2 regions of the Streptomyces sp. NPDC096012 genome follow, and region 2 is predicted to be linked to the other one. Evidence: riboswitches for the same ligand, from Rfam matches in the RefSeq annotation. Region 2 holds a riboswitch; the other holds the start of a gene.
The links. Region 2 has a riboswitch for glycine ahead of gcvT (glycine cleavage system aminomethyltransferase GcvT). Riboswitches for the same ligand answer to the same signal wherever they lie in the genome.

Region 1: linked by a shared signal. The riboswitch ahead of gcvP (aminomethyl-transferring glycine dehydrogenase) and the one ahead of gcvT (glycine cleavage system aminomethyltransferase GcvT) in region 2 are both predicted to bind glycine.

What each region holds. Positions count from the first base shown of each region.
Region 1 covers NZ_JBEOTD010000051.1:36,277-39,675, forward strand. The annotation lists gene gcvP (aminomethyl-transferring glycine dehydrogenase) at 1-1,589, opposite strand, end outside; glycine riboswitch at 1,757-1,851, opposite strand; gene ABVB68_RS33080 (PRC-barrel domain-containing protein) at 1,971-2,342, shown strand; partial or broken gene ABVB68_RS33085 (DNA polymerase IV) at 2,723-3,399, opposite strand, start outside.
Region 2 covers NZ_JBEOTD010000054.1:33,972-37,370, forward strand. The annotation lists gene ABVB68_RS33715 (AAA family ATPase) at 1-644, opposite strand, end outside; glycine riboswitch at 824-916, shown strand; glycine riboswitch at 917-1,029, shown strand; gene gcvT (glycine cleavage system aminomethyltransferase GcvT) at 1,071-2,189, shown strand; gene gcvH (glycine cleavage system protein GcvH) at 2,307-2,684, shown strand; gene glyA (serine hydroxymethyltransferase) at 2,699-3,399, shown strand, end outside.

The DNA.
Region 1 (3,399 bases), on a different contig from region 2:
TCGGGCCAGGTGACCGGCTCCATCTCGGTGGTCGCGTTGAGCTTCATGGTGCAGGAGCCCAGCGGGATCATGCCGCGGTCGAGCGCGTAGTCGCGGTCGGCGAGCTTGCGCAGGTAGCGCAGCATCGCGGTCTCGGAACGGTGGTCGTGGAAGACCGGGTGGGTCAGGTAGTCGTCGGCGCGCAGCAGCGTCTCGGGCAGGGTGTCCGCGGCCGTGGCGTCCAGCGCCTCGATGTCGCCGGTGACACCGAAGGCGGCGAAGACGGCCTCCAGCTGGGCCCGGCCGGTGGTCTCGTCGCAGGCCATGGAGACCAGGTCGGCGTCGACCTGACGGAGGTTGACGCCGTTGTCGCGGGCGGCGGCGACCACCTCGGCGGCCCTGCCGGGCACGCGGGCGGTGACGGTGTCGAAGTAGGAGCCGTGGACGATCTCCACACCGCCGGCCCCGAGGCCCCCGGCGAGGATCGTGGCGTAGCGGTGGGTGCGCCGCGCGATGGTCCGCAGGCCTTCCGGGCCGTGGTAGACGGCGTACATCCCGGCCATCACGGCGAGCAGCACCTGCGCGGTGCAGATGTTGCTGGTCGCCTTCTCGCGGCGGATGTGCTGCTCACGCGTCTGCAGCGCCAGGCGGTACGCCCTGTTGCCGTCGGCGTCGACCGAGACGCCCACGAGCCGCCCGGGCAGGCTGCGCGCGAACTTCTCCTGCACCGCCATGTAGCCCGCGTGCGGTCCGCCGAAGCCCATCGGCACGCCGAAGCGCTGGGTGGTGCCGACGGCGATGTCCGCGCCCAGCTCGCCCGGGGAGGCCAGCAGGGTCAGCGCGAGGAGATCGGCGGCCACGGTGACGACCGCGCCCAGCTCGTGCGCCCGGTCGATGACCGGCTTGATGTCGCGTACGGCACCGGAGGCGCCCGGGTACTGGATCAGCACGCCGTTGATCTCGCGCTCGGCGACCTCGGCCGGGATGCCCTCGCCGAGGTCGGCGACGACGACCTCGACGCCGGTCGGCTCGGCGCGGGTCTGGATGACGGCGATGGTCTGCGGCAGCGCGTCCGCGTCGACCAGGAACAGCCCCTTCTTGTTCTTGCCCATGCGCCGGGACAACGCCATGGCCTCGGCGGCGGCGGTGCCCTCGTCGAGCAGGGAGGCGCCGGAGGTGGGCAGCCCGGTCAGCTCGGCGACCACGGTCTGGAAGTTCAGCAGGGCCTCGAGCCGCCCCTGGGAGATCTCCGGCTGGTACGGCGTGTAGGCCGTGTACCAGGCCGGGTTCTCCATGACGTTCCGCAGGATGACGGGCGGCGTGAAGGTGCCGTGGTAGCCGAGCCCGATCATGGAGCCCAGGACCTGGTTCCGGTCGGCGAGCGAGCGCAGCTCGGCCAGCACCTCGGCCTCGGTGCGGGCGCCCGGCAGGTCCAGGGCGTCGGCGTTCTTGATCACGTCGGGGACCGCGGCGGCGGTCAGCTCGTCGAGGGAGCCGTAGCCGACGTGCGCGAGCATCTTCGCCCGCGCCTCCTGGTCCGGCCCGATGTGACGCTGCTCGAAGGGGATGCCCTGTTCGAGTTCGGAGAGCGGAATGCGATGGGCGGTCATTGCGGAGGCCTCCTGGTCTGACGACCTTCGGGGGGCACCACGATGCGGGTACCCCGACGGCCTCCCCCTCTGTCATCTCAACCTGAGAGCTTCACCGGTGCCCGTGGGCCCCGGCTTTCCCCGTCGGTGAGAGCGGAAGCGACACCCGCTCTGCTTTCCAGAGTGACCTCGTCCGTGCGGTACGTGAGCCTGAGAGATTCCGGGGAGGAGTTGCTCCTTCGGCGCCTCCGAGGTGGTCGGAGGACTCTCCCGCACGGGGTCAGCAGCCGCTGTCAGCCTACCAGCGGGGTCAACGCCCGAGCCTTCGAGTGGCCGCCTCCTGGAATGTGCTCTTTTGTAGTGCTTACGGATGAGTTGCGACCACGTGGAGGGAGAGGGACCGTGCAGACCGACATCGATCCGCGCAACCTGATCGGCCGCAAGGCGTTCGACCGCAATGGCACCAAGATCGGCACCATCGACGAGGTGTACCTCGACGACGCGACCGGCGTGCCCGAGTGGGCCGCCATACGCACCGGCCTGTTCTCCAGGGACGCCTTCGTCCCGCTGGAGCCGAGCGAACTGATCGACGGCATCCTGCGGGTCCCCTTCGAACGCGCCCTCATCAAGGACGCCCCCGACTTCGGCGTGGGCCGCCACCTCTCCCCCGAGCAGGAACTGCAGCTCTACCACCACTACGGCCTCGACATCGCCTCCTCCTCCCCGCTCCCGGATCACGACTTCGGCAGACTGGCCGGCACGGAAGAGACCTGACCGCCCGGCAACTGCACTTCTCCCCGATCAGGGGCCCGGCCCCGTCCGGGAGCGCGCCCCGGCCCGGGCGCCTGGCCCTGTCCGGGGGCCCGCCCCTGTCCGGCCTGATCCAGCTCAGGGGTCTGGGCGTGTTCGGGGGCCCGATCCAGCTCAGGGGTCTGGCCGTGTTCAGGGGTCCGGTCCTGCTCAGGGGTCTGGCCGTGTTCAGGGGTCTGGCCGTGTTCAGGGACCCGATCCAGCTCAGGGGTTCGGTCCTGTTCGGACGCCTGAGGAGTCCGGTCCTGTCCAGGGGCCTGTTCGCGCGGGGTCCGGGGCGGAGTCCCGGGCCGGTCGCCGTCGGGCCGGCCCAGAGGGGCCGGCGCGTCCGTGGAGGCGGGCGCCGCCACCAAGGGCAACGGCTCCGCCGGCTCCAGCGCCGCGTCGTCCACCCGGAACGTCCGCACCCGCCCGCGCTCCGACTGCGGCGTCTCGAAGCGCACGGTGACCCGGCCCAGACCACTGCCCTGCACCCATCCATGGCCCCACTCGGCGTGCCGCACGTCCTGCCCGGCACGCCACTGCCGCTCGGTGGGCTCCGGCTGTTCCACCACGGCCGCCGGTACGCCGTCCTCGGCGAGGCCCTCCGCCGCCCGCTCACCCGCCGCCTGGGCGAACAGGTCCTCCTGGGTGTAGTCGGCCAGCCCGGTGACACCCACACCGAGCAGCCGTACCCCGCCCGTGGTGTCCACGGAGTCCAGCAGCCGCCCCGCCGCCTCCCTGATGACCGCGGGGTCGTCCGAGGGCCCCCTGAGCGTCTCCGAGCGGGTGAGGGTCGAGAAGTCGTACCGTCGCACCTTCAGCACGATGGTCCGCCCGGACAGTCCGGCCGCGCGCAGCCGCCGTACGCAGCGGTCGGCGAGCCGCCGCACCTCCAGACCGACCCGCAGCCGGTCGTGGATGTCCACGTCGTAGGTGTCCTCGACCGACACCGACTTGGCCTCGCGCTCGGCCACCACGGGCCGCTCGTCGCGCGCCAGCGCCATCGCGTGCAGAGCGTGCCCGTGCGCCTTGCCGAGCA
Region 2 (3,399 bases):
GCGGCCCGGTCCAGCACCACCGCCGAACCGCAGCCCGCGGGCAGTTCGCCGCGCTCGATCGCGCCGAGCAGCCGTGCGGTCGTACGCCGGTGGCGGCCGAAGGCGTACCGGGAGACGCCCCGGCCGCGCTCGCGCTGACCGTCCCGGGCGGTCTCGGGGGCCACGTCGAGCAGCAGCAGGTGCAGGGTGCCGCCGCGACGGCGGGCCTCGCGGGCGAGCCAGGCGCGCACCCAGGCCTGGGTGCCGCAGTCGTGCACGGCGACGCCCCCCTCGGCGCGCAGCGCGCGGCGCAGGCCGGTGTAGTGGGCGAGGCGCACCAGGGGGCGGTAGAGCGCGTAGGGAAGGGCGCGGGGCAGGCGGTCCGCGAAGCGCTCGCGGGCGTCGTGGGAGTCGATGCGGCGGCCGTGGACCGCGCGCCGCATCAGCGTGGACTTGCCGCTGCCGGGCAGGCCGGTGACCACCACGACGTCCCGGGGGCCGAAGACCAGGGCCCCGGGGCTCCGGCCGTCCCGGTCGCGCAGGTCGCGGACGACCCGGACGGGCCTGCGCGCGCGGCGCCCGCGGGCGGTGGCGGAGGGCTGCTGCGGCACCGCGACACCGGTCGTGGTGGCTGCTGCGGTGACGTACGCCGTGGTCCTGTTCACCGTGATCGTCCTCCCCTGTGGGCTCGGTCGTCCCCATGCCCGCTGTTCGTAAAGAGAAGGTAATGGACGACGGTCCGCCGTTTCGTGCGCGTACTGCCACAGGTCGGTTACGGATGCGGGCCCTGACGGGCGGGGGTGCGGCGTGCAATGATGTGGCCGCCAACTGCATACCGGCCGCTTGAATCCGCGCGGGAGAGTCCCCAGCTTCCTGGGGCGCCGAAGGAGCAAGTCCCTCCCTTGAATCTCTCAGGCCCCGTTACCGCGCGGGCGAGGCACATCTGAAAAGCGAGCCGCTGCCGCAGTGGTTCCACCCAAGGTGCAAGCCGTGACCGCCCCCGTGGCGGTCGAGGCGAACCTCTCAGGTTCCGATGACAGATGGGGAGGACGTTCCTCGCCCTCATGTCTGCCCTGGGAGACGACCGACCGATGAGCAGTACCGAACCCCGTCGTACCGCGCTGGACGCGCTGCATCGCTCTCTCGGTGCGACGATGACCGACTTCGCCGGCTGGGACATGCCCCTGCGCTACGGCTCCGAGCGCGACGAGCACCTCGCGGTGCGGACCAGGGCCGGCCTGTTCGACCTCTCCCACATGGGGGAGATCACCGTCACCGGTGCCGATGCGGCCGCCCTGCTGAACTTCGCCCTGGTCGGCAACATCGCCTCCGTCGGCGTCGGGCGCGCCCGCTACACCATGATCTGCCAGGCCGACGGCGGCATCCTGGACGACCTGATCGTCTACCGGCTCGCCGAGACCGAGTACATGGTCGTGGCCAACGCCTCCAACGCCCAGGTGGTGCTGGACGCGCTGACCGAGCGCGCCGCCGGCTTCGACGCCGAGGTCCGCGACGACCGCGACGCCTACGCGCTGATCGCCGTCCAGGGTCCCGAGTCCCCGGGCATCCTGAAGTCCCTCACGGACGCGGACCTGGACAACCTGAAGTACTACGCCGGGCTGCCCGGCACCGTCGCCGGCGTCCCGGCGCTGATCGCCCGCACCGGCTACACCGGTGAGGACGGCTTCGAGCTGTTCGTGAAGCCCGAGCACGCCGTGGCGCTGTGGCAGGCGCTGACCGGGGCGGGCGAGGGCGTCGGGCTGATCCCGTGCGGCCTTTCCTGCCGGGACACCCTGCGCCTGGAGGCGGGCATGCCGCTGTACGGGCACGAGCTGACCACGGAGCTGACCCCCTTCGACGCCGGGCTCGGCCGGGTGGTCAAGTTCGAGAAGGAGGGCGACTTCGTGGGCCGCGAGGCGCTCACCGAGGCCGCCTCCCGGGCCCAGGAGAACCCGCCGCGGGTGCTCGTCGGCCTGATCGCCGAGGGCCGCCGGGTGCCGCGCGCCGGGTACCCCGTCGTCGCGGGCGGGAAGGTGATCGGCGAGGTCACCTCCGGCGCCCCCTCGCCCACCCTGGGCAGGCCGATCGCCATGGCCTACGTCGACGCGGCGCACTCCGCGCCGGGCGCCGAGGGCGTCGGCGTGGACATCCGGGGCAGCCACGAGCCGTACGAGGTCGTGGCGCTGCCGTTCTACAAGCGCCGGAAGTAGACACTGGGCGCGCGGCGTCCCGACGGTGTGACCCTGCGCACATGTCCCCTGCTCACGAGCAGTTCCATCCGTCCCCCCTTTCATCAGCACTCCCGCGCGTACAGGAGAATTCAGGCCATGAGCAATCCCCAGCAGCTGCGCTACAGCAAGGAGCACGAGTGGCTGTCGGTCGCCGAGAACGGCGTCGCGACGGTCGGCATCACCGAGTTCGCGGCCAACGCGCTCGGCGACGTGGTCTACGCCCAGCTCCCCGAGGTCGGCGCCACCGTGGAGGCGGGCGAGACCTGCGGTGAGCTGGAGTCGACGAAGTCGGTCTCCGACCTCTACTCGCCGGTATCCGGTGAGATCACCGAGACCAACGAGGACGTCGTCAACGACCCGTCGCTGGTGAACTCCGCCCCCTTCGAGGGCGGCTGGCTGTTCAAGGTGCGTGTCAGCGGCGAGCCGGAAGACCTGCTCTCCGCCGACGAGTACGCCGCCCACACCGCCGGCTGAGGAGTCGTAGCCCCATGACTGTCCTGAACACGCCCCTGCACGAACTCGACCCGGAGATCGCCGCCGCGGTCGACGCCGAGCTGCACCGCCAGCAGTCGACGCTGGAGATGATCGCCTCCGAGAACTTCGCGCCGCTCGCGGTGATGGAGGCGCAGGGTTCGGTCCTCACCAACAAGTACGCCGAGGGCTACCCGGGCCGCCGCTACTACGGCGGCTGCGAGCACGTCGACGTCGCCGAGCAGATCGCCATCGACCGGATCAAGGAGCTGTTCGGCGCCGAGTACGCCAACGTGCAGCCCCACTCCGGCGCCTCCGCGAACCAGGCGGCCCTGTTCGCGCTGGCCCAGCCCGGGGACACCATCCTCGGCCTGGACCTGGCGCACGGCGGCCACCTGACCCACGGGATGCGGCTGAACTTCTCCGGCAAGCAGTTCGACGTGGTCGCCTACCACGTGGACGCCGCGACCGGCCTGGTCGACATGGCCGAGGTCGAGAAGCTCGCCAAGGAGCACCGCCCCAAGGTGATCATCGCCGGCTGGTCGGCGTACCCGCGCGAGCTGGACTTCGCCGAGTTCCGCCGGATCGCCGACGAGGTCGGCGCGTACCTGTGGGTCGACATGGCGCACTTCGCGGGCCTGGTCGCCGCCGGTCTCCACCCGAACCCGGTGGAGCACGCGCACGTGGTCACCTCCACGACCCACAAGACCCTCGGCGG